DNA from 3 places in the Rhizobium tropici CIAT 899 genome. Region 3 is predicted to be linked to each of the others. Evidence: predicted binding sites of a transcription regulator. Region 3 holds the regulator's gene; each other region holds the start of a gene.
The links. The regulator PhoB, encoded in region 3, activates phosphate uptake and scavenging genes when phosphate is short. The targets are predictions, from matches to a motif close to TGTCATNNANCTGTCAT.

Region 1: a site for PhoB is predicted at 2,343-2,359, ahead of RTCIAT899_RS31350 (DUF47 family protein). Genes of this name have one in related genera too.
Region 2: a site for PhoB is predicted at 5,065-5,081, ahead of RTCIAT899_RS15300 (phospholipase C). Genes of this name have one in related genera too.

The regions. Positions count from the first base shown of each region.
Region 1 is NC_020062.1:2,022,480-2,029,169, forward strand. It holds gene RTCIAT899_RS31340 (LLM class flavin-dependent oxidoreductase) at 1-535, opposite strand, end outside; gene RTCIAT899_RS31345 (inorganic phosphate transporter) at 678-1,682, opposite strand; gene RTCIAT899_RS31350 (DUF47 family protein) at 1,682-2,299, opposite strand; gene ku (non-homologous end joining protein Ku) at 2,576-3,463, shown strand; gene ligD (DNA ligase D) at 3,466-6,042, shown strand; gene ku (non-homologous end joining protein Ku) at 6,082-6,690, opposite strand, start outside.
Region 2 is NC_020059.1:3,113,749-3,120,438, reverse strand. It holds gene odc2 (ornithine/lysine decarboxylase) at 58-1,191, shown strand; gene RTCIAT899_RS15310 (GNAT family N-acetyltransferase) at 1,305-1,895, shown strand; gene RTCIAT899_RS15305 (cytochrome-c peroxidase) at 1,953-3,329, opposite strand; gene RTCIAT899_RS15300 (phospholipase C) at 3,349-4,977, opposite strand; gene cysE (serine O-acetyltransferase) at 5,296-6,111, opposite strand; gene RTCIAT899_RS15290 (WD40 repeat domain-containing protein) at 6,189-6,690, opposite strand, start outside.
Region 3 is NC_020059.1:580,643-587,332, reverse strand. It holds gene RTCIAT899_RS02875 (Hsp33 family molecular chaperone) at 1-918, opposite strand, end outside; gene argF (ornithine carbamoyltransferase) at 1,078-1,995, opposite strand; gene RTCIAT899_RS02865 (aspartate aminotransferase family protein) at 2,069-3,268, opposite strand; gene RTCIAT899_RS02860 (GcrA family cell cycle regulator) at 3,693-4,229, shown strand; gene phoB (phosphate regulon transcriptional regulator PhoB) at 4,319-5,002, opposite strand; gene phoU (phosphate signaling complex protein PhoU) at 5,034-5,747, opposite strand; gene pstB (phosphate ABC transporter ATP-binding protein PstB) at 5,799-6,614, opposite strand; gene pstA (phosphate ABC transporter permease PstA) at 6,630-6,690, opposite strand, start outside.

The sequences.
Region 1 (6,690 bases), on a different replicon from region 3:
CCGACGATCCGCCGACCGACACCGGGATGGTGCCGTTTACTGGACGCACGCGGCTGTGGAACTGCTTGAACTGATAGTAGCGGCCATCGAAGTCAAAGGGTTCACTCGACTGCCAGACGCGCCGCAGAATGCGGATATACTCCTCCTGCCGTTCGTAGCGCTGGCGCTTGTCAAGGAAGTCACCTTCCTTGGCCTGCTCCTCATCGCTTCCGCCGGCAATGAAGTGAACCACCACGCGCCCGCCGCTCAGCTGATCGAGCGTCGCGAGCGATTTTGCCGCGACTGTCGGATAGATCGTGTTCGGACGAAGGGCGATGATGATCTTGATATTCTTCGTATGCGCCGCAACCGTTGCGCCGATGGTAAAGGGGTCGAAGGAGGCGCTGTCGTAGGGAATAAGGGTATAGTTGAAGCCATAATCATCGAGCGAACGTGCATAGCGCTCTAGGAATTGCGGGTCGAGCGCGGGGTTTTCCAGAGGATTGAGCTCGGTCGAGGCATTCGGAAAGGTGACGCTGATGAATTCGGTCGGCATATCGATGTCCTATGGTTTCCTTCATCGGATTTGGACAGAATGCTAGCGTGACCCCCCGGCCTCAGAAAGACAGGTCGTTCTTTTTCTACTAAATTTATAGAATATTCGTGCTTAGGATGTCTTCAATCCTGAAGGCACAGTTCTATTCGACCCAATTCGTCATCCAATAGGTGAGTGCGGAGATAGCAGCCGCAGCCGGAAGCGTTATTACCCATGCGATGACAATATTGCCCGCCAATCCCCAGCGAACTGCGGAGACGCGCCGGGCGGCACCGACGCCGATGATAGCGCCCGTGATCGTATGGGTCGTCGAGACCGGGATGCCGAGCCATGTGGCGGCAAACAGTGTCAAAGCACCGCCGGTCTCGGCACAGAAACCCTGCATTGGATTGAGCCTAGTAATCTTCGAACCCATCGTATGCACGATCCGCCAGCCGCCAAACAGTGTCCCGAGCGCCATCGCGGACTGGCAGGACAATACAACCCAGAGGGGGACATGGAATTCCGCTCCGGTATGGCCCTGGGAATAGAGCAGAACGGCGATGATCCCCATCGTCTTCTGAGCGTCGTTTCCGCCATGACCAAGGGAATAGAGGGAGGCAGAGACAAATTGCAGTACACGGAAGGTGCTGTCGACGGCGAAGGGCGTCTGGCGAATGAATATCCAAGTCACGCACAGCACGAGGAAAAGCGCGAGAACGAAGCCCAGTAGCGGAGACATGACGATGGCGCCGGCCGTCTTCAGCAAGCCCGACCAGACAATGGCACCGATGCCGATTTTAGCCAGGCCGGCGCCGACGAGACCACCGACCAGTGCATGCGACGAACTTGATGGAATGCCGAACACCCAGGTCACGATGTTCCAGACGATCGCCCCCATCAGGGCAGCGAAGATGACCTGTGGCGTGACGATATTGGGATCGATGATGCCGGTGCCGAGGGTTTCGGCAACGTGGAGCCCGAAGAACAGGAAGGCGATAAAATTGAAGAATGCAGCCCATAGCACGGCATATTGCGGTCGCAGGACCCGGGTCGAGACGATGGTCGCAATGGAATTGGCGGCATCGTGCAGCCCGTTCAAAAAGTCGAAGAACAAGGCCACCGCGATGAGACCCGCCAGCAGCGGAAAAGCGAGGGTGGCCTCCATCAGACGTTCTCGATCACAATGCCGCTGATTTCATTGGCGACATCTTCGAACCGGTCGACGACCTTCTCCAGCTCGCCATAAATCTCGCTGCCGATGATGTAGGCCATCGGGTTCGTTGCGCCATGGCGGCGAAAGAGATCCTTCAGCCCTTGCTCATGGAGTTCATCGGAACGCTCTTCGACACCAACGATTTCTTCCGTGAGCGCGCTGAGGCGGGAGGAATTGGCACTCATACGATCGAGAAGAGGAATCGCATCAGCCACCAGTTTTGCCGCCTGAACGATCGCGCCGCCCATTTCCTGCATGCCGGGATCGAAGCTATCCTGCTCGAACAGGCGGATTGTCTTGACCGTCTTGTGCATCATGTCGATCGCATCGTCCATCGACATGATGAGATCCTTGATATCGCCACGGTCAAAAGGCGTGATGAAGCTGCGCCGTACCGCAAGCAAAACTTCGCGCGTGATGTCATCGGCCTCGTTCTCAAGTTCGACGATGCGTTTGCAGTGCCGCTCGGTGTCTTTGCCGCTCAGCAGTTCGTTCAGGGCTTCTGCGGCGCTGACGATTGTACGGGAATGCCGGCCGAACAGATCGAAAAAGCGATCTTCACGAGGCATCAATTTACGGAACCAATTCACTCTCGGCGCTCCGAACGTGTGTTGTCATAAATCCGTCATAAATGATGGAGGCCACCATGAAAAGCCAAAGTGCCCGCGAAACCACGGTCTTCGACAGTCTCGCAAGAGTTGGGATGCCGATAGAGGTGCTACACCGTATAGAGCGGGTCAAAAATCGCCATCCGCTTCTGTCGGCTTCTCCAACAAAACAAGGACAACAGGGAACAATGACCGCCAGGCCCCGTTTGTTTCCTGTCGTCGACATGGAGTCCGCTGATGAGTGCGCGTGCGCAATGGAAAGGATATCTGAAGTTCGGGGAGGTCGGCTGCGCTGTTGCGCTCTATACGGCAGTTTCCACGTCCGAGCGGATTTCCTTTCACACGCTGAACCGCGCAACCGGCAATCGCGTCCGACGGGAATTCATAGATGCCGCGAGCGGAAAACCGGTGTCGCGCGAGGATCAGGTCAAAGGCTACGAACTCAACAAGGACGATTACATCGTTCTTGAGCCTGAGGAAATCGCTGCGGCGGTGCCGGAAAGCGACAAGGTCTTGCAGATAAAGGCCTTCATGGCATGCGACGACATTGATGACGTCTATTTCGACCGTCCGTATTATCTTGCCCCTTCCACTCCGGCGAGCGAAGAGGCATTCGCATTGATCCGCGACGGAATGCGCAAGAAGCAGGTCGCTGCCATTGCCCAAACCGTTCTGTTTCGCCGCCTGCGAACCGTCATGATCCGTGCCCACGGCAAAGGGCTGATCGCGACGGTATTGAATTTCGACTACGAGGTTCGCTCGGCAAAAGAAGCGTTCGAGGATGTGCCCGATATGAAAATCAAGGGCGAAATGCTCGATCTCGCCAAGCACATCATCGCCACCAAGAAAGGCAAATTCGACCCGAGCGAATTCGACGATCGCTATGAGGCAGCGCTTGGGGAGCTCGTAAAGGCCAAGATCGAGGGCAAGAAGATTCCGCAACGCAAGCCGGCAAAGGTCGCCAAGGTGACCGATCTCATGGAGGCTCTACGCCAGAGTGCCGGCATGAGTGGCCAAGGTAAGGCAAGCGCAAAGGAACCCGCCAGGAAATCGGGCGCCGCCGCCGGCAAAGCGGCAAAATCGCGAACGAAGTCTTCTTCGCGGCCGCAACGCAAGGCGAGCTGACGATGGCATTGGAGACCTACAACCGCAAACGCGACTTCAGCAGGACAACCGAGCCGAGAGGACGAGCCGGCAAGAAAAAGATCGCAATATCCGGCAACAGCTACGTCATCCAGAAGCATGACGCGCGCCGGCTCCACTATGATTTTCGCCTCGAATTGGACGGAGTTTTGAAGAGCTGGGCCGTGACCAAAGGGCCGAGCCTGATAGTCGGAGAAAAACGGCTCGCGGTGCAGACCGAAGATCACCCACTGGAGTATGGTGATTTCGAAGGCACGATCCCCAAGGGCGAATATGGCGGCGGGACCGTCATCGTCTGGGACAAGGGCTCTTGGACGCCGCTTGGCGACCCCCATAAGGGCCTTGCAAAGGGACATCTCGAATTCGAGCTCCACGGAAAGAAACTCGGCGGCCGGTGGCATCTGATCCGCATGGCGGGAAAGCCACGCGAGAAGCGGGAAAACTGGCTGCTGATCAAAGGCGAAGACGAGGCGGCCCGCCCGGAAGGCGCTGCCGATATTCTCGAGGAACGACCGGAATCGGCAAAAACGGGGCGTATTATAGACGAAGTCGAGAACGAAAAGCCGGGCTGGTCTTCGAAGAGCGGGAAGATCCGTCGCAGGACCAGCCGAAAGAAGGATGATGACGCCAAGGAGGAAGCCGACAAAGCCGAAACGCAAACGGATGCAACGCCCGTTGATCCCTCATCTTTGAAGGGTGCCCTCAAGGCTCCTCTGCCGTCCTTCGTCGAACCTGCTTTGGCGACATTGGTATCCAAACCACCTTCGGGCTCCCGGTGGCTTCACGAAATCAAATTCGATGGCTATCGGCTCGAGGTCCGCATCGAGGCAGGCCGCATCAAGCTGCTGACACGCAGCGGCCTCGACTGGAGCCAGAAATTCGGCAAGGAGATTGTCAGCGCCTTCCGGGATCTCCCCGTCGGCACCGCAATCATCGACGGCGAGCTGGTCGTTGAGCCGGCGGCCGGCGCTTCCGATTTCTCTGCCCTGCAGGCGGATCTCAGCGAAGGCCGTAGCGACCGCTTCGTCTTCTATGCTTTCGATCTCCTCTATCTGGACGGATACGACCTGAAGGCCTCGCCTCTGATCGGCCGCAAGGAATTGCTGCGGAAGATCATCCCATCCGAAACCGGGATCCTTCGCTTCAGCAGTCATTTCGATGAAAATGGCGACCTGCTGTTGTCGCATGCCTGCAGGTTGAGCCTGGAAGGGATCGTATCGAAGATTGCCAACGATCCATATCGCCCCGGCCGCGGCAAGTCATGGGTGAAATCAAAATGTTCGTCTCGGCAGGAATTCGTGATCGGCGGCTGGGTCCCATCGACAACGTCACGAAAGGCGATCGGCTCGCTGGTGCTCGGCGTCTATCAAGACGGCAAGCTCGAACATGTCGGCCGCGTCGGTACGGGATACACGCACACTGTCGCCGAGCAGCTCTTCAAAAGGCTAACCCGCCTGCAAGTGAAGGAAAATCCTTTCGCAACCAAGCTCACCGCGGAAGAGCATCGCGGTGTCCGCTTCGTGCAGCCCGAACTGGTTGCGGAAGTCGAATTTCGCGCCTGGACGGCGGACGGCCATTTGCGCCACGCCTCCTTCCGCGGATTGCGAGAAGACAAGAACCCGCTCGAAATCGTTCGCGAAACACCGAAATCCACGAGGGAGTCCTCAGCTGAGAAGCCGGCGCGCAGCAGCGTATCCTTGACCCACGGCGATCGCCTCTATTGGCCTGACGAAGGTGTTACGAAGGCGGGGCTTGCGGATTATTATGCCGAGGTCTGGCGTTATATGGGGCCTTTCGTCGTCGGCCGGCCGCTCGCGCTGGTACGCTGTCCCAACGGGATTGCCGGTCAGCATTTTTTCCAGAAGCATGCCTGGAAGGGCATGAACCGGAACATCGCCTTGGCGAAAGATCCGCAAGACGAAGAGCCCTATGTCAGCATCGACGACCTGAATGGCCTGATCGGCCTCGTGCAGGCAGCAGTCCTCGAAATCCATCCCTGGGGATCGATGATCGGCAACTGGGAAAAGCCCGACATGATCATCATGGACCTCGATCCGGGCCCAGACGTCGCCTGGAGCAAAGTCATCGCCGCCGCGGAAGAAACGGCAGAACGGCTGAGGCAAACAGGGCTCGTTCCTTTCGTGAAAACTTCGGGCGGAAAAGGGCTGCACATTGTCTGCCCGCTGGTTGCCAGGGCCGAATGGCCAGCGGTCAAGGCCTTTACCAAGGGTATCGCCGACGCCATGGCCGCCGACAGCCCCGATCGTTATGTTTCCACCATCACCAAGTCGAAACGCCGCGGCAAGATCCTGATCGATTATCTGAGAAATCAACGCGGCTCGACTGCCGTCGCGCCCTACTCCACCCGCGCCCGGCCGGGCGCCGCCGTCTCGATGCCTTTATTATGGGAGGAGCTGAGCCCGGCAATAGGGCCGGACTATTTTACCGTGCTCAATGTGCCGACGCGGCTTGCCGCGCTCCATTCGGATCCCTGGGCCGACTTCCGGAAAGCCGCCGAACCGTTGCCCCAGCCCGCCGCGAAGGCCAAGCGTAAGTTATAACTAACAAATCTCTTCCTGGCAGCGAAAGCCCGCAGGTGACTAGCGTTTCCTTGCGCCCTTTTCCTGCGAAAGGCTCTTGCGAAGGGCATCCATAATGCTGATGACATTGCTGGGTGCTGCGGCTTCTTCCACCTTTGCTTTGGCGGGCCGCTTGCGCCCTTTCTTCTTGGCAGCGATGATATCGAGCAGCTTTTCCTGAACTGGGTCCGAAACCATCGCCGGATCCCACGGTTTCGTTCGTTCATCTATCAGCTCGCCGACCAGCGTCATCAGCTTGCCGTCCACCGACTCTGATCCGATATTTCCAAAATAGTTCCGTTCATCGCGCACCTCGTCGCCGAAGCGCAGGGTCCAAAGGACGATCCCCCTGTCTCTAGGCTCGAGCATGACGGCACGTTCGCGGCGATACATGACGAGCCGGGATATGCCGACCATGCGGCTTGCGGCCATCGCATCGCGGATCACACAGTAGGCCTCTTCGCCAACAGCATCGTCTGGTGCCAGATAATGCGGCGTATCGAACCAGATCCATTCGATGCTGTCGCGCGGTACGAACATCTCGATATCGATCGTCCGGGTGCTTTCAAGGCCAACCGCATCGAGTTCCTCATCCTCAAGCATGACATAGTCATTTTCCCCGCGCTCATA
Region 2 (6,690 bases), 1.3 Mb from region 3:
GTCGCCCTTTGTCCTCTGGGTTTTCCCCGGAGCCTTTGGAATTGAAAGGGAATTGACATGACCACGCAACGTATTCGCGATTTCCTCGCTACCCGACGTCCGGACGGTCCTTGCCTGGTGGTCGATCTCGATGTCGTCCGCGACAATTTTCACGCCTTCCGTCATGCCATGCCGGACAGCGCCATCTACTATGCCGTCAAGGCCAACCCGGCTCCGGAAGTGCTGCGCCTGCTCGCAAGCCTCGGCTCCAACTTCGATTGCGCGTCCGTCGCCGAAATCGAAATGGCGCTCGATGCCGGCGCGACCGCTCAGCGTATCTCCTACGGCAACACCATCAAGAAGGAGCGCGATATCGCCCGTGCGCATGCGCTCGGTATCAACCTTTTCGCCGTCGACAGCCATGAGGAAGTCGAGAAGATTTCGCGTGCCGCGCCCGGCGCCCGCGTGTTCTGCCGCGTCCTGACGGATGGCGAAGGCGCTGAATGGCCGCTGTCGCGCAAGTTCGGCTGCGTCCCGCAGATGGCCGTCGACGTTCTCGTCTACGCGCATCAGCTGGGTCTGGAATCCTACGGCGTGTCTTTCCATGTCGGCTCGCAGATGACCAAGGTCGACGCCTGGGACGATGCCCTTGCCGATGCCAAGCGCGTCTTCGTCTCGCTCGCCAAGCAGGGCATCCACCTGCAGATGGTCAACATGGGCGGTGGTTTCCCGACCAAGTACCTGCGCGACGTTCCGTCGGCGGAGGCCTATGGCAAGGCGATCTTTGCATCTCTGCGCGCCCATTTCGGCAACCAGATCCCGCACACGATCATCGAGCCGGGCCGCGGCATGGTCGGCAATGCCGGCGTGATCAAGGCTGAAGTCGTCCTGATTTCCAAGAAGTCGGACAACGACGCCGCTCGCTGGGTCTTCCTCGACATCGGCAAGTTCGGCGGTCTGGCCGAAACCATGGACGAAGCGATCCGCTATCCGATCCGCACGACGCGCGACGGCGACGAGATGGAGCCATGCGTGATCGCCGGCCCGACCTGCGATTCGGCCGACGTGCTCTATGAGAAGAACCTCTATCCGCTGCCGGTGTCGCTCACCATCGGCGACGAGGTCCTGATCGAAGGCACCGGCGCCTACACCACGACCTACTCGGCTGTGGCGTTCAACGGCTTCGATCCGCTGAAGGCCTACATCATCTAAGGTCCCCTCAGGATCTGAAGTTCGACAAAGCTGCCCCCGTAGCCAGCCGGGGCGGCACCCTCACAATAGTTCGTCACCACCGCTGATAACGGTATTGGGCACGGGAGGCCGAGATGGCCGCTGTTCTTGATTCTGTCCGCGCATTCTTTGCGCCGTCCACATTCACTCTCGACCTGGAAAATGCAGGCGATGTCGTTGCGCGCGAAAACCTGCTGGATCGCGCCATGGGTCCCGACCGCCGCAAGAAGTCGTCCGAAAAGCTGCGCCAGGGCCGCGTTCCGGCTGAGGGCTTGGCACTGGTCGCGCGTGATCGCGCCGGCCATGTTATCGGCACGGTTCGCCTCTGGAACGTCGAAGCCGGCGTCGATCGCGAGACGCGTCCGGTCGATGCGCTGCTGCTCGGTCCGTTGGCGATCGATCCCGCCTATGAAGGCAAGGGCATCGGCTCGGCGCTGATGCGCGCCGCCATCCTGGAAGCCAAGAAGCGCGGTCATGGCGCGATCCTGCTCGTCGGCGATGCGCCTTACTACGAGCGCTTCGGCTTCTTTGCCGCAAAGACGCGCCATCTTGTCATGCCGGGTCCGTTTCAGCGCGATCGTTTCCTGGCTCTCGAGCTCAAGGAGGGCTGGCTCGATAGTGCCGCCGGCATGATCGTCGCCAGCGGCCGCAAACTGGCCCAGCCGCCGATAGCAAAGGCTGCGTAAAGCGCCCGAAGATCCCGAAGTATCATAAGGCTTCCGCCCGTCCGGACGGAGGCCTTTTTATTTGGCTGCCTTCACGTTGTCCTTCGTCGGGTCGTATCCATCCGTCAGCGTTTTCAGGAAGGCGACGATATCGGCGATCTCGGCATCGTTCAGGGCAGGGGCATCGCCGGGCTTGCGGTTCATCGGCGCGTCGCTGACATCGATATTTGCCCGATACTGCGCCGGCAGATCATCATATTTCAGCACCTTGCCGCTCGCATCCTTCGGATAGATCTCCTCCGGATTGGTATCGCGCTTGACGTAGAAGCGGGTGACATCCTCCAGTGTGCGGTAGACGCCATTGTGGAAGAAAACGTGGCGGGTAGCGACATTGCGCAGCGTCGGCGTCTTGAACAGCCCGCAATTCTGCTGTTGGGCGGAATAGGCGTCGCTGCGCAACGGGCCGCAAATGCCGGTGTCGAAATAATGCGCATCGGCATTGGCCGGAATCGTCGGATTGCGCGGTGCGCCGAGCGCCTCGAATTCGAAATCGGTGAAGTTAGGCATCTGCCCATCGCCGGTCATCTTGTCGAGATGACAGGAGGCACAATTGCCCTTGTTCGCATCGTCGAAGAGCTTCAGACCCCGCGCTTCCGCATCCGTCAGGACTGCCTTGCCGCGCAGATAATAATCGTATTTGCTCGTATATGGGTGGAAGGAGCGATCCTCGATCTGGTAGCGGGCAAGCGCGAAGCCGATCTCGGAGATCGTCATGTCCTGATCGTTGAGGATATTGTCGCCGAAGAGCGCCGAAATATCCTTGCCGTATCCCTTCGTCACCTTGGTATAGACGGTGGCCACATCGGCATTCGCCATTTCGAAGGGCGAGATCATCGGCTGCAGGGCTTGTTCTTCCAGCGAATCGACACGTCCATCCCAGAACATGCCGCCCTGCGGCACGAGATTGGCCGCTGCTGCATCGGCCTTGACGACGGCCTGTGCCGTCAGCGGACTGGTGACGGCGGGGGCATTGGCCAGAGCCACGCCGGAGGCCTCCGTCATCGGCGAGGCTTCCGCAGCTTCGTCGGCAGCACTTTCCTCGCCGATCGAGAAGGATGGGGTCGACATCTTGTAGGCGAGGCTGGGCACGGCGCGGATGCCGGGCTGGTCAAGGTGCAAGCCGCCGAGCTGCACGGCAAGACCGTTGGCCGGCGCATAGTGGTTGGCCGGATCATGGCACGTGGCGCAAGACATCTGGCCGCCGCCCGAGAGCGAGGGATCGAAGAACAGCTTTTTGCCGAGCTGCGCCACCGCGCTGAGCGGCGCCTGGTCGTCATAGTCGTCGGTCGCCGAAGCACTGGTCGCCGGTTCGCTTGCCATGCCGACAGCCGCACCCGTGAGCGACAGGCCCGCGAGTGCGAGGAGCGGCAGGAGACGGCGGTAGGTCAGGGGCATTTCCGTCTCCCTTATGGTTTTACGATGCCAGATTGCCGGTCTTCGGATCGAGGGTCAGTTTCGGCGCGTCACCCTTGGACCAGTCGAACATATTGTTCAGCGGGCCCGAGAGCACATCGAAGGAGCCGCCGCCGAGGCGGGCGCCGGCCATCCAGTTGTCTTCGATGAAGCGCATGACGGAGGTTTGGTCCGTCAGCGTGTGATCGACGAAGTTGACCTTGGCGTAGGGCGAGATGACCAGCAGCGGCTGGCGGGTGCCATAGCCGCAGCGTCCCTGCGCCGGCTGGCCGTTGACGCCAGGCATCGGGGTACCGGTCGAGCAGCTGTCGCCGCTCAGCACGTCATAGCCTTTGACGGGGATTTTCGACGGATTGACGACAGCATGGGCATGGTCATACCAGCCGTCGGAATCGTCGTAGAGAAGGATGATCGCGGTGTCCTTCCAATCCGGCGAATTCTGCACGGTGTTGACCACCTGTGTGACGAATTCCTGCTCATCGAGCGGGTCGGAATATCCGGCATGGCCATCCTGATAGGCGGGCGCCTTCAGGAAGCTGATCGTCGGCATATTGCCGTTCTTCAGAGCCGCATAGAAGTCGGTCATGTCGTATTGATGGTTTGCCGCATCCGTCGTGCCGATCGCCGCCATGGAAGACGGGCGCGCATGCGTCGGGTTGGCGGTCGAAGCATAATATTGGAACGGCTGGTGATGCGGAATGTAGTCGGCGTAGTTGACCTTGGTGACTGTCGACGTAGTCGCGCGCTTGCAGCCGGTCGTGCCGTCGGGGTTGGTCAGCGAGAGGTCGAAGCCGCCTTCGAAGAAGCCCCAGGTGATCTTGTGCTCGTTCAGCATGTCGCCGATATTCTTACCATACATCAGGGCCGTCTGGCCGACCGAGCAGACATCGCCGGTGGGATCGAAGTCGCTGATTGCAGTCCAGCCGCCATTGCCGTCGGGCACGATGCGCCCCTTCGAATAGGTGCCATCGCTTTCCAGCGTATAGCCGGGCGGCAGGATGGCGCCGTTGGTTTGGCCGGAAATCAGGTTCAGCGCGCCGGGGGTCGAGGGGCCGAAATTGGTGGAGAAGGAATTGTCGTTCAGCGCGTAATGCTGGGCATAATTCCAGAGGGCGGTGACGGTGTTGCCGTCATAATAGCCCATGACCTGCCCCTTGGTGCCGAAGGCACCGGCAGCACCCTTGGTGCCACGGCCGGTATTGGCCGGGAAAAGGTCCATGGCGAAGTTGTTGTAGGCGGCCTGTTCGGCGGTATAGCCATGGTTCTGCGACTGGGTTGCCGCCTGCGTGCGGTCGAGCCGGAAAGGGGCTGCGGCATCGGCGCCGTTTGCCGTGTTGGTCTTGTTCGGGTTGTTGTCGAGAAGGCCGGCATTAGTAAGCGTGTTGATATCCGTCGGCGTGTTGTCGGCCGCCTTGAACGCCGGTTCGCCATCGACATTTGCAGCCTTGGGATAGGTCGCGAAATAATGGTCGAAGGAGACGTTTTCCTGGAAGATCACGACGAGATGCTTGATGGGGGTCGCGGTATTCGGTGCCGGGCTTACGTCAGCAGCACCGGCGGTGGAACAGAGCAAAACAAGGCCAAGCGCGTTGCCGGTTGCAAGGGCGGCGCGCCGTGAAAGACTGGTCATCGTCATATCCTCTTCGGGTGGGGGCATTGCTCCGGCGCATTTGCGCCACGCCGGGCATAGAGAACCCTTTCGAGCTATCAATGGAGTATGACGGTTCCGTGAAGAGTGCGGGGCAAGCGATTCCGCCGCTGATATGGCATCTCCGGTAAGCACTTGATTCTGCTATGCTGGATGCAGAACGGTACGAGACGCCCGTGCGGAGCGTTTTCGGTGCTACCTTATGTCACGGACTGCCAGCGGGCTGATCTTGCGTGCCTCGCAGCGAAAACGGCGATGCCTCGAACCACGAGGTGGCCACAGTCCTTCATTCAGGTGAAATCAGATATTCTGATCCATCGTCTCGGCCGGTATCTCGTCGGCGCGATGGATACGGACGACCACGGCGGGTACGCCTGCAACGGTGCAGTGCGGCGGCACGGGCTTCACCACGACGCTGCCCGCGGCAACCTTGCTGAAGGCGCCGACTTCGATGTTGCCGAGGATCTTGGCGCCGGCACCGATCATCACACCGTGGCGGATTTTCGGGTGGCGGTCGCCGCTTTCCTTGCCCGTGCCGCCGAGCGTGACGTTCTGCAGGATGGAGACCTCATCCTCGATGACGGCGGTTTCGCCGATGACGATGCCGGAGCCGTGGTCGAGCATGATCGAGGTGCCGATCTTCGCGGCGGGATGGATATCCGGGCCGAAGACGAGCGAGACGAGGTTGGCAAGCCAGCTTGCGATTTCCCTGCGGCCCTCCGTCCAGAGCGCATGGGCGATGCGGTGCGTCTGCAGAGCATGGAAGCCCTTCAGGTTCAGAAGCGCATGCAGATAGGTGGTGCAGGCGGGGTCGCGCGTCCGCACGGCAACGAGATCCGCTTCGGTCGCCTGCAGGATGGCAGGATATCGCGCCAGCACGTCGGACAGCAGCGACAGCATGTCGCCGTGCTCGATCCTGACGACGCAGAGCCGTGCCGCCAGGACGTTGGCAAGGCTTTCAGCATCAGAGGTTCCGCCAAGCAATTGCGTCTGCAGCAGAGGAGCGAGCGTCGGCTCGCGCGCAGCAAGCTCGGCGGCTTCGCAGCGGATCACGTCCCAGACGTTTTCTGCTAGGGCAGGAGAATTTTCGGCGATTGCCGTTCCTGACTGAGGCATGATCCTGTCTTTCTGCATGTCACTGTTTTCACGCAATTCCGGACGGAAAACCACTGCGCACTTTTCCTGGAATTGCTTTAACCGGAGATATCCACGACGCCGCAGTCGCCGGCTTCGGAGGCGAAGGCGAGCAGCTTGCCGGACTTGCTCCAACTCATCGATGTGATCGCACCCTTGCCGGGCCGGCGCAAGAGCGCTTCCTTGGCGTCGCCGATGCGGACCGCGAGGATCATGCCGTCGATGAAGCCGATGGCGAGAATATCCTCGACGGGATGGAATTTCACCGAGGTCGCCATGATGTTGGCGCGTGTGCCGAGCTCCAGCGGCGCCTTGCCCATCGGGCCGTCCTTGCCCTGGAAGGGCCAGACGATCGCGGCCGGTGCGCCCGACGAGGCGAGCCACTTGCCCTTGTTTGACCAGGAGAGCGACTTCACCTTGGCGGGATAGCCGGTCATGCGCATGTGTCGGGCTTCGGCACCCGGCTTCGCATCCATCTTCCAGCCGTGCAGGGCATTTTCCTGCATGGTCGTGACGATGAACTGGCCATCCGGCGAGAAGGTGACGCTGGTATGGGCGCCT
Region 3 (6,690 bases):
GCCATTCTCCTGACTGGCCTCGATCTCCTCGGCTGTGAAACCTTTCAAGACGCCCTTCAGCTTGTCGCGCGAGCACGAACAGCGGTCATAGACGGCCTTCGGCTCATAGACGCGGACGCCGCGCTCGTGGAAGAGGCGGTAGAGAAGCCGCTCGGTACCAACAAGCGGATCCGTCAGCTCGTCGGCATCGATGGTTTCCACCAGGCTGCGCGCTTCCGCCCAGGCATCGTCCTCGGCGTGATCACGCGCGCCGCTATCGCCATCGCCGCCATGCAGGTCCGGCTGGCGCATGCGCTCGGGCGCTTCCGGCAAGAACTGCGCGATCAGGCCACCGGCACGCCAGCGGTGACGCGGCTTGCCGTTCTCATCACGATCGAAGAGCTCTGCAGCGCCCAGACGCACGCGGGTCGGGATCTGTTCCGACTGGCGGAAATAGGTGCCGGCGATCTCTTCGAGCGAAGCACCATCGAGCGCGACGATACCCTGATAAGGTTGGCTGAAACGGCCCTGATCGATGGTGAAGGCGAGCACGCCCTTGCCGAGCAGCTGCTCCGGCTCGGTTCTGCCTTCCTTAACTGCCTTTGCCAGCGCTTCTTCATTGAAACGCGCATAGGCGCGAACATTTTCCGGTGTCGAGAAATCGGCGACCAGAAGGTCGACGGGACCGTCGCCCTTGGTCTGCACGGTGAATTTGCCTTCGAATTTCAGCGACGTGCCAAGCAGGACGGTCAGGACGATGGCTTCGGCAAGCAGCCGCGCGACCGGCGTCGGATAGTCGTGCCGGGCAAGGATCGTGTCCAGCAGGGGACCGAGCTGTACGGCACGGCCACGCACATCGAGACCTTCCACCTGGAAGGGAACCACGTGATCGTCACCGGCGAAATCGAACTGACCCAGCGAGGCGGCATTTTCTGCCATTAGCTTACTCCTGCAGCATGACGCCGAAAAGTGAGAGCGGTTTTCGGGCGCCGTCATGCTCTATTTCTTTGATTCTAGACCGGATTCAGGTCTTGGGTCGCTTCGACCTAAGACCATCCGGCTCTAGGGCCTGCGCCTTTGAGACGCGGTTTAATATCTTCAGATCGCGCCCAGGCACCAAGCAAGAATCGACTTCTGCGCGTGAAGGCGGTTTTCCGCCTCATCGAAGACAACGGATTGCGGGCCATCGATCACCTCGTCCGTCACTTCCTCCCCGCGATGGGCGGGCAGGCAATGCATGAACAACGCGTCTTTGCCGGCCTGTGCCATCAAAGCCTTGTTGACCTGATAGGGCTGGAAGACGTTGTGACCGCGAGCCCGGTGTTCCTGATTCATGGAAACCCAGGTATCGGTTACCACGCAATCGGCGCCGGCGACCGCACGGTCTGCATCATGCGAGAGCATGATTTCGGCGCCCTCATTGCGGGCCCAGTTCAGATAGTGATCCTTCGGCTCGGAACCAAGGGGTACCGCCATATTCATGCGATAACCGAAACGGGCGGCCCCTTCGATCAGCGAATGCAGCACGTTGTTGCCGTCTCCGGTCCAGGCAAGCGTCTTGCCCTTGATCGGGCCGCGATGCTCTTCGAAGGTCATGATATCGGCCATGATCTGGCAGGGATGCGTGTCGTCGGTCAGCGCATTGATGACCGGAACGGTCGCATGTTGCGCGAGTTCCAACAGGCGCGAGTGATCGGTCGTGCGGATCATGATCGCGTCGACATAGCGCGACAGCACCTTCGCCGTGTCGCCGATCGTCTCGGCGCGGCCGAGCTGCATTTCGGTGCCGGAGAGGAACAGCGTCTCGCCGCCCAGCTGCCGCATGCCGACGTCGAAGGAGACGCGGGTTCGGGTGGACGGCTTCTCGAAGATCATCGCCAGCATCTTGCCGGCGAGCGGCTTGTCGGCCGTGCCGGCCTTCTGCGCGCTCTTTCGGACGATCGCGTCATCGATGATATTGCGCAGATCGGCAGCCGGAACGGCAGAGAGATCGAGAAAGTGTTTCGGAGAAGCCATGTCCTTACCTGTACTCCAGAAAAAACAATAACGCCCGCGTGGGGCAGGAACGCCCCAATTGCGGGCGTTGAGTTCAAGCCGATTTCTTGGTGCGGGCAGCGCGCGCACGCTCGGCGGCGCGCTCCAGGCGAGCGAAACCTTCGCGTGCTTCTTCGGCAGTGACGACCAGCGGCGGCAGCAGACGGATGACGTTGTCGCCGGCCGGAACACCGAGCAGACGCTCGGCGCGGATCGCCTGCAGCAGGTCCGCCTGCGGAATGGCCGCCTTGATGCCGAGCATCAGGCCTTCACCGCGAACGTCCTCGATGATGTCAGGAAAACGATCCTTGAGCGAGGCGAGCCCCTGGCGGAATACCAGCGAGACATCGCGCACATGCTGCAGGAAGCCTTCGGCAAGCACGATATCGAGAACCGCATTGCCGACTGCCATGGCGAGCGGATTGCCGCCATAGGTCGAGCCATGCGTGCCGGCCTTCATGCCGGAAGCGGCTTCTGCCGTCGCAAGGCACGCACCGAGCGGGAAACCGCCGCCGATACCCTTGGCGACCGCCATGATGTCAGGCTTGATACCGGACCATTCATGGGCGAAGAGCTTGCCGGTACGGCCGACACCACACTGTACTTCGTCGAGGATCAAAAGCAGGCCGTGCTCATCGCAGATCTCCCGCAGCCCGCGCAGGAATTCGTTGGTCGCCGGGCGAATGCCGCCCTCGCCCTGAACCGGCTCGATCAGGATCGCAGCCGTCGCATCCGTGATGGCGGCACGCACGGCGTCAAGATCGCCGAACTGCACCTGGTCGAAGCCCGGGGCCTTCGGACCGAAGCCTTCGATATATTTTTCCTGGCCACCGGCGGCAATCGTTGCGATGGTGCGGCCGTGGAAGGCGCCTTCGAAGGTGATGATATGGAACTTCTCGGGATGCCCCTTGGCGAACTGGTAGCGCCGCGCAGTCTTGATGGCGCACTCCAGAGCTTCTGCGCCCGAATTGGTGAAGAACACCTTGTCGGCGAAGGTCACTTCCGTCAGCCGCTTCGACAGCTTCTCCTGACCGGGCACCTCATAGAGGTTGGACAGGTGCCAGACCTTGTCGGCCTGCGCCTTCAGTTCGGCGACAAGATGGGGATGAGCATGACCGAGCGAATTGACCGCGACGCCGGCTGCGAAATCGAGGTAGCGTTCGCCATTCTCAGTGACCAGCCAGACGCCCTCGCCTCGCTCGAACCGCAGCGGAGCGCGCAAGTAGGTGTCGTAAAGCGGCGTGGTCTCGGCCATGGCCCTATCTCCTGATCACAACTTTAAGGACCGATCGCTTCCATTTGATGAAACGGGTCCGAAAAAATCAAAAATGCCGCCTTGCGGCGGCTCGGGCACTATTGATGTTTTGCACCGCGATGTCAACAAAACTGCCGTTTTAGCAGGTGCGAGAAAACACTTGCCGGCAAAAGAGATGCGCCGGGCGGCGCCTATGGCAGAAATGCCACGCCCGGACAGCAAGTTGGGGAAAACCTCGAAATCGATTCCTCAAGATTCCCGCGACTCTTGTCACGGAGTCAGCCTCACACTAGGTTAAAAACCAATTGCTAGACTGCATGCGGCGGAACTAGTCACCACAATTTTAGAGCGTTTCGCGCCTCGATACCATGCGAGGCAATGGTGAGGGATTCTGCCATCGGAAACGCGACAGCGGAGACAGGGCATGAATTGGACAGACGAACGCGTCGAGAAGCTGAAAAAGCTATGGTCCGAAGGATTGAGCGCCAGCCAGATTGCTGCGCAGCTCGGTGGCGTGAGCCGTAACGCCGTCATCGGCAAGGTGCATCGCCTGAACCTCCCCGGCCGAGCGAAGGCGGGCGGCACGGCAACCGCAGCACGCACGCCGAAGCGCAGCGCAGCGGCACCTCGCGCTGCGACCTACGGATCGCGCGTTGCTACCCGCACGGTGGTTGCCCGCCAGCAGGGCGCAACCATGCTGAAGGAAGAGATCGAGATCGATTCCGTCAACGAAATCCAATATCGCCCGGCATCGAACGTCGTCGTTCCGATCTCCCGCCGCCTCGGCCTGACGGAACTGACGGAGCGCACCTGCAAGTGGCCGGTCGGCGATCCGCTGAAGGACGATTTCCATTTCTGCGGCAACGAGAGCCCAGATTCATCGCCTTACTGCACCTACCATCAGCGCCTGGCCTACCAGCCGGTGCATGAACGGCGTAGACCGGCCCAGCCGCGTGGCTGAGAGGCTTGATGACTGAGATAAAGAAACGGGCCCTTGAGGCCCGTTTTCTGTTTCCGCCGCTATGTTGATGCCTGATCGGGTCTCCCCGCTCAGGCTTCCATGGAGTAGCCCGCGCCGCGAACGGTGCGGATGACATCCTGCATATTGGAGAAATTGAGCGCCTTGCGCAGGCGGCCGACATGGACGTCGACCGTGCGTTCGTCGACGTAGATATCGTGACCCCATACGCCGTCGAGCAGCTGCGAACGCGAGAAGACGCGGCCCGGCGAGGACATCAGGAACTCAAGCAGGCGGAATTCCGTCGGCCCCAGCCGCACTTCGCGGCTCTTGCGGTGGACGCGATGAGTTTCGCGGTCCAGCTCGATATCGCCGCAGCGCAGCACCGTGGAGAGAACCTCCGGGCGGGCGCGCCGCAGCATCGCCTTGACGCGAGCCATCAGCTCCGGCGTCGAGAACGGCTTGACGACATAATCGTCCGCGCCGGTCGAAAGCCCGCGCACGCGCTCGCTTTCCTCGCCGCGGGCCGTCAGCATGATGATCGGCAGGCGCTCCGTCTCCGGCCGCATACGCAGCCGGCGGCAGAGCTCGATGCCCGATACGCCGGGGAGCATCCAGTCGAGGATCAGGAGATCGGGGATGCGCTCCTGGAGACGCAGCTCGGCCTCATCGCCTCTGAGGATCGTGTCCACCTCGAAGCCTTCGGCCTCAAGATTGTAGCGCAGCAGAACGCTAAGCGCTTCCTCGTCTTCTACAACAGCAACTCTCGGAACCATGCGCCTATGGTCTCCTTTCTTCGCTTCCAGATTATTCCGTCACTGCGCCGACGGTATTGGCGGTATCGTCCTTCGGGCGCTCGCCTTCCGGCTGCGCGCCCGTCGCCATGTAATAGATCGTCTCGGCGATGTTGGTGGCATGGTCGCCGATGCGCTCGATGTTCTTGGCGCAGAAAAGAAGATGCGTGCAGGTGGTGATGTTGCGCGGATCTTCCATCATGTAGGTCAGCATCTCGCGAAAGAGCGAGGTGTACATGGCGTCGATTTCCTCGTCGCGTTCGCGGATCGATACGGCTTTGTCCGGCGAGCGGGTCGCGTAGACATCCAGAACTTCCTTGAGCTGGCTCAGCGCCAGTTCGGAGAGATGCTCGATGCCGCGGGCGAGGCGGCGCGGGACACCGGTGCCCTGGACGGCGATGACGCGCTTTGCAGTGTTCTTGCCGAGATCGCCGACGCGCTCGAGATCGGATGCGATGCGGATCGAGCCCATGATTTCACGCAGGTCCGCCGCCATCGGCTGACGGCGGGCGATGGTGACGATCGCCTTGTCTCCGACTTCGCGCTCGGCATGGTCGAGAACGACGTCGTCGGAGATGACCTTCTGGGCCAGGGCAGCGTCGCTGTTGACCAAGGCGCGTACGCTGTCGCTAACCATCTGCTCTGCCAGGCCGCCCATTTCAGCAATGCGGCGCGTCAGGAACTTCAGGTCTTCGTCGTAGGCAGAGAGAATGTGAGTGGAGACCATTTTTCTATCCTCAAGGTGAACTGTGTGAAATGAGCCGCGCGCCTGCCATCATCAACCAAAACGGCCCATGATGTAATCCTGCGTGCGGAAATCGTCGGGATTGGTGAACATCTTATCGGTGTCGTTCTCCTCGACCAGGTGGCCGAGATGGAACATTGCGGTACGCTGCGAGACGCGGGCTGCCTGCTGCATGGAATGCGTCACGATGACGATGGTGAAGTTTTCCCGAAGCTCGTGGATGAGATCCTCGACCTTGGCGGTCGCTATCGGATCAAGCGCCGAGCATGGCTCGTCCATCAGGATGACCTCCGGGCTGACCGCGACGGCGCGGGCGATGCACAGACGCTGCTGCTGGCCGCCGGACAGGCTCGTGCCGGCATCATGGAGCCGATCCTTGACCTCGCCCCAGAGACCGGCCTTCTGCAGGCTGGTCTCGACGATATGCTCGAGATCGGCCTTTGAGCGATGCAGGCCATGGATGCGCGGGCCGTAGGCGACGTTCTCATAGATGGACTTCGGAAATGGGTTGGGCTTCTGAAAGACCATGCCGACGCGGGCGCGCAGTTCCACCACGTCGATGCTGTCGTCGTAGACATCCTGATCGTCGAGCGTGATCTTGCCGGTGACCCGGCAGGTCTCGATCGTATCGTTCATGCGGTTGAGGCAGCGCAGGAAGGTGGACTTGCCGCAACCGGAAGGGCCGATCAAAGCCGTGACCGTATTGGTGCGGATCTTCAGATTGACGCCGAAGAGCGCCCGCTTGTCGCCGTAGAACACAGAAACGTCCTGGCCGATCATCTTGTAGGGGATCGTCGTCATCTTCCTGGACAATGCTTTTTCGCTGGCGGCTTCCGTCATCATGTTCATTTCGTGCGCCCTCCCTTACCAGCGCCGCTCAAAGCGGCGCCGCAGCAGGATGGCGCCGATGTTCATCGCGACGAGG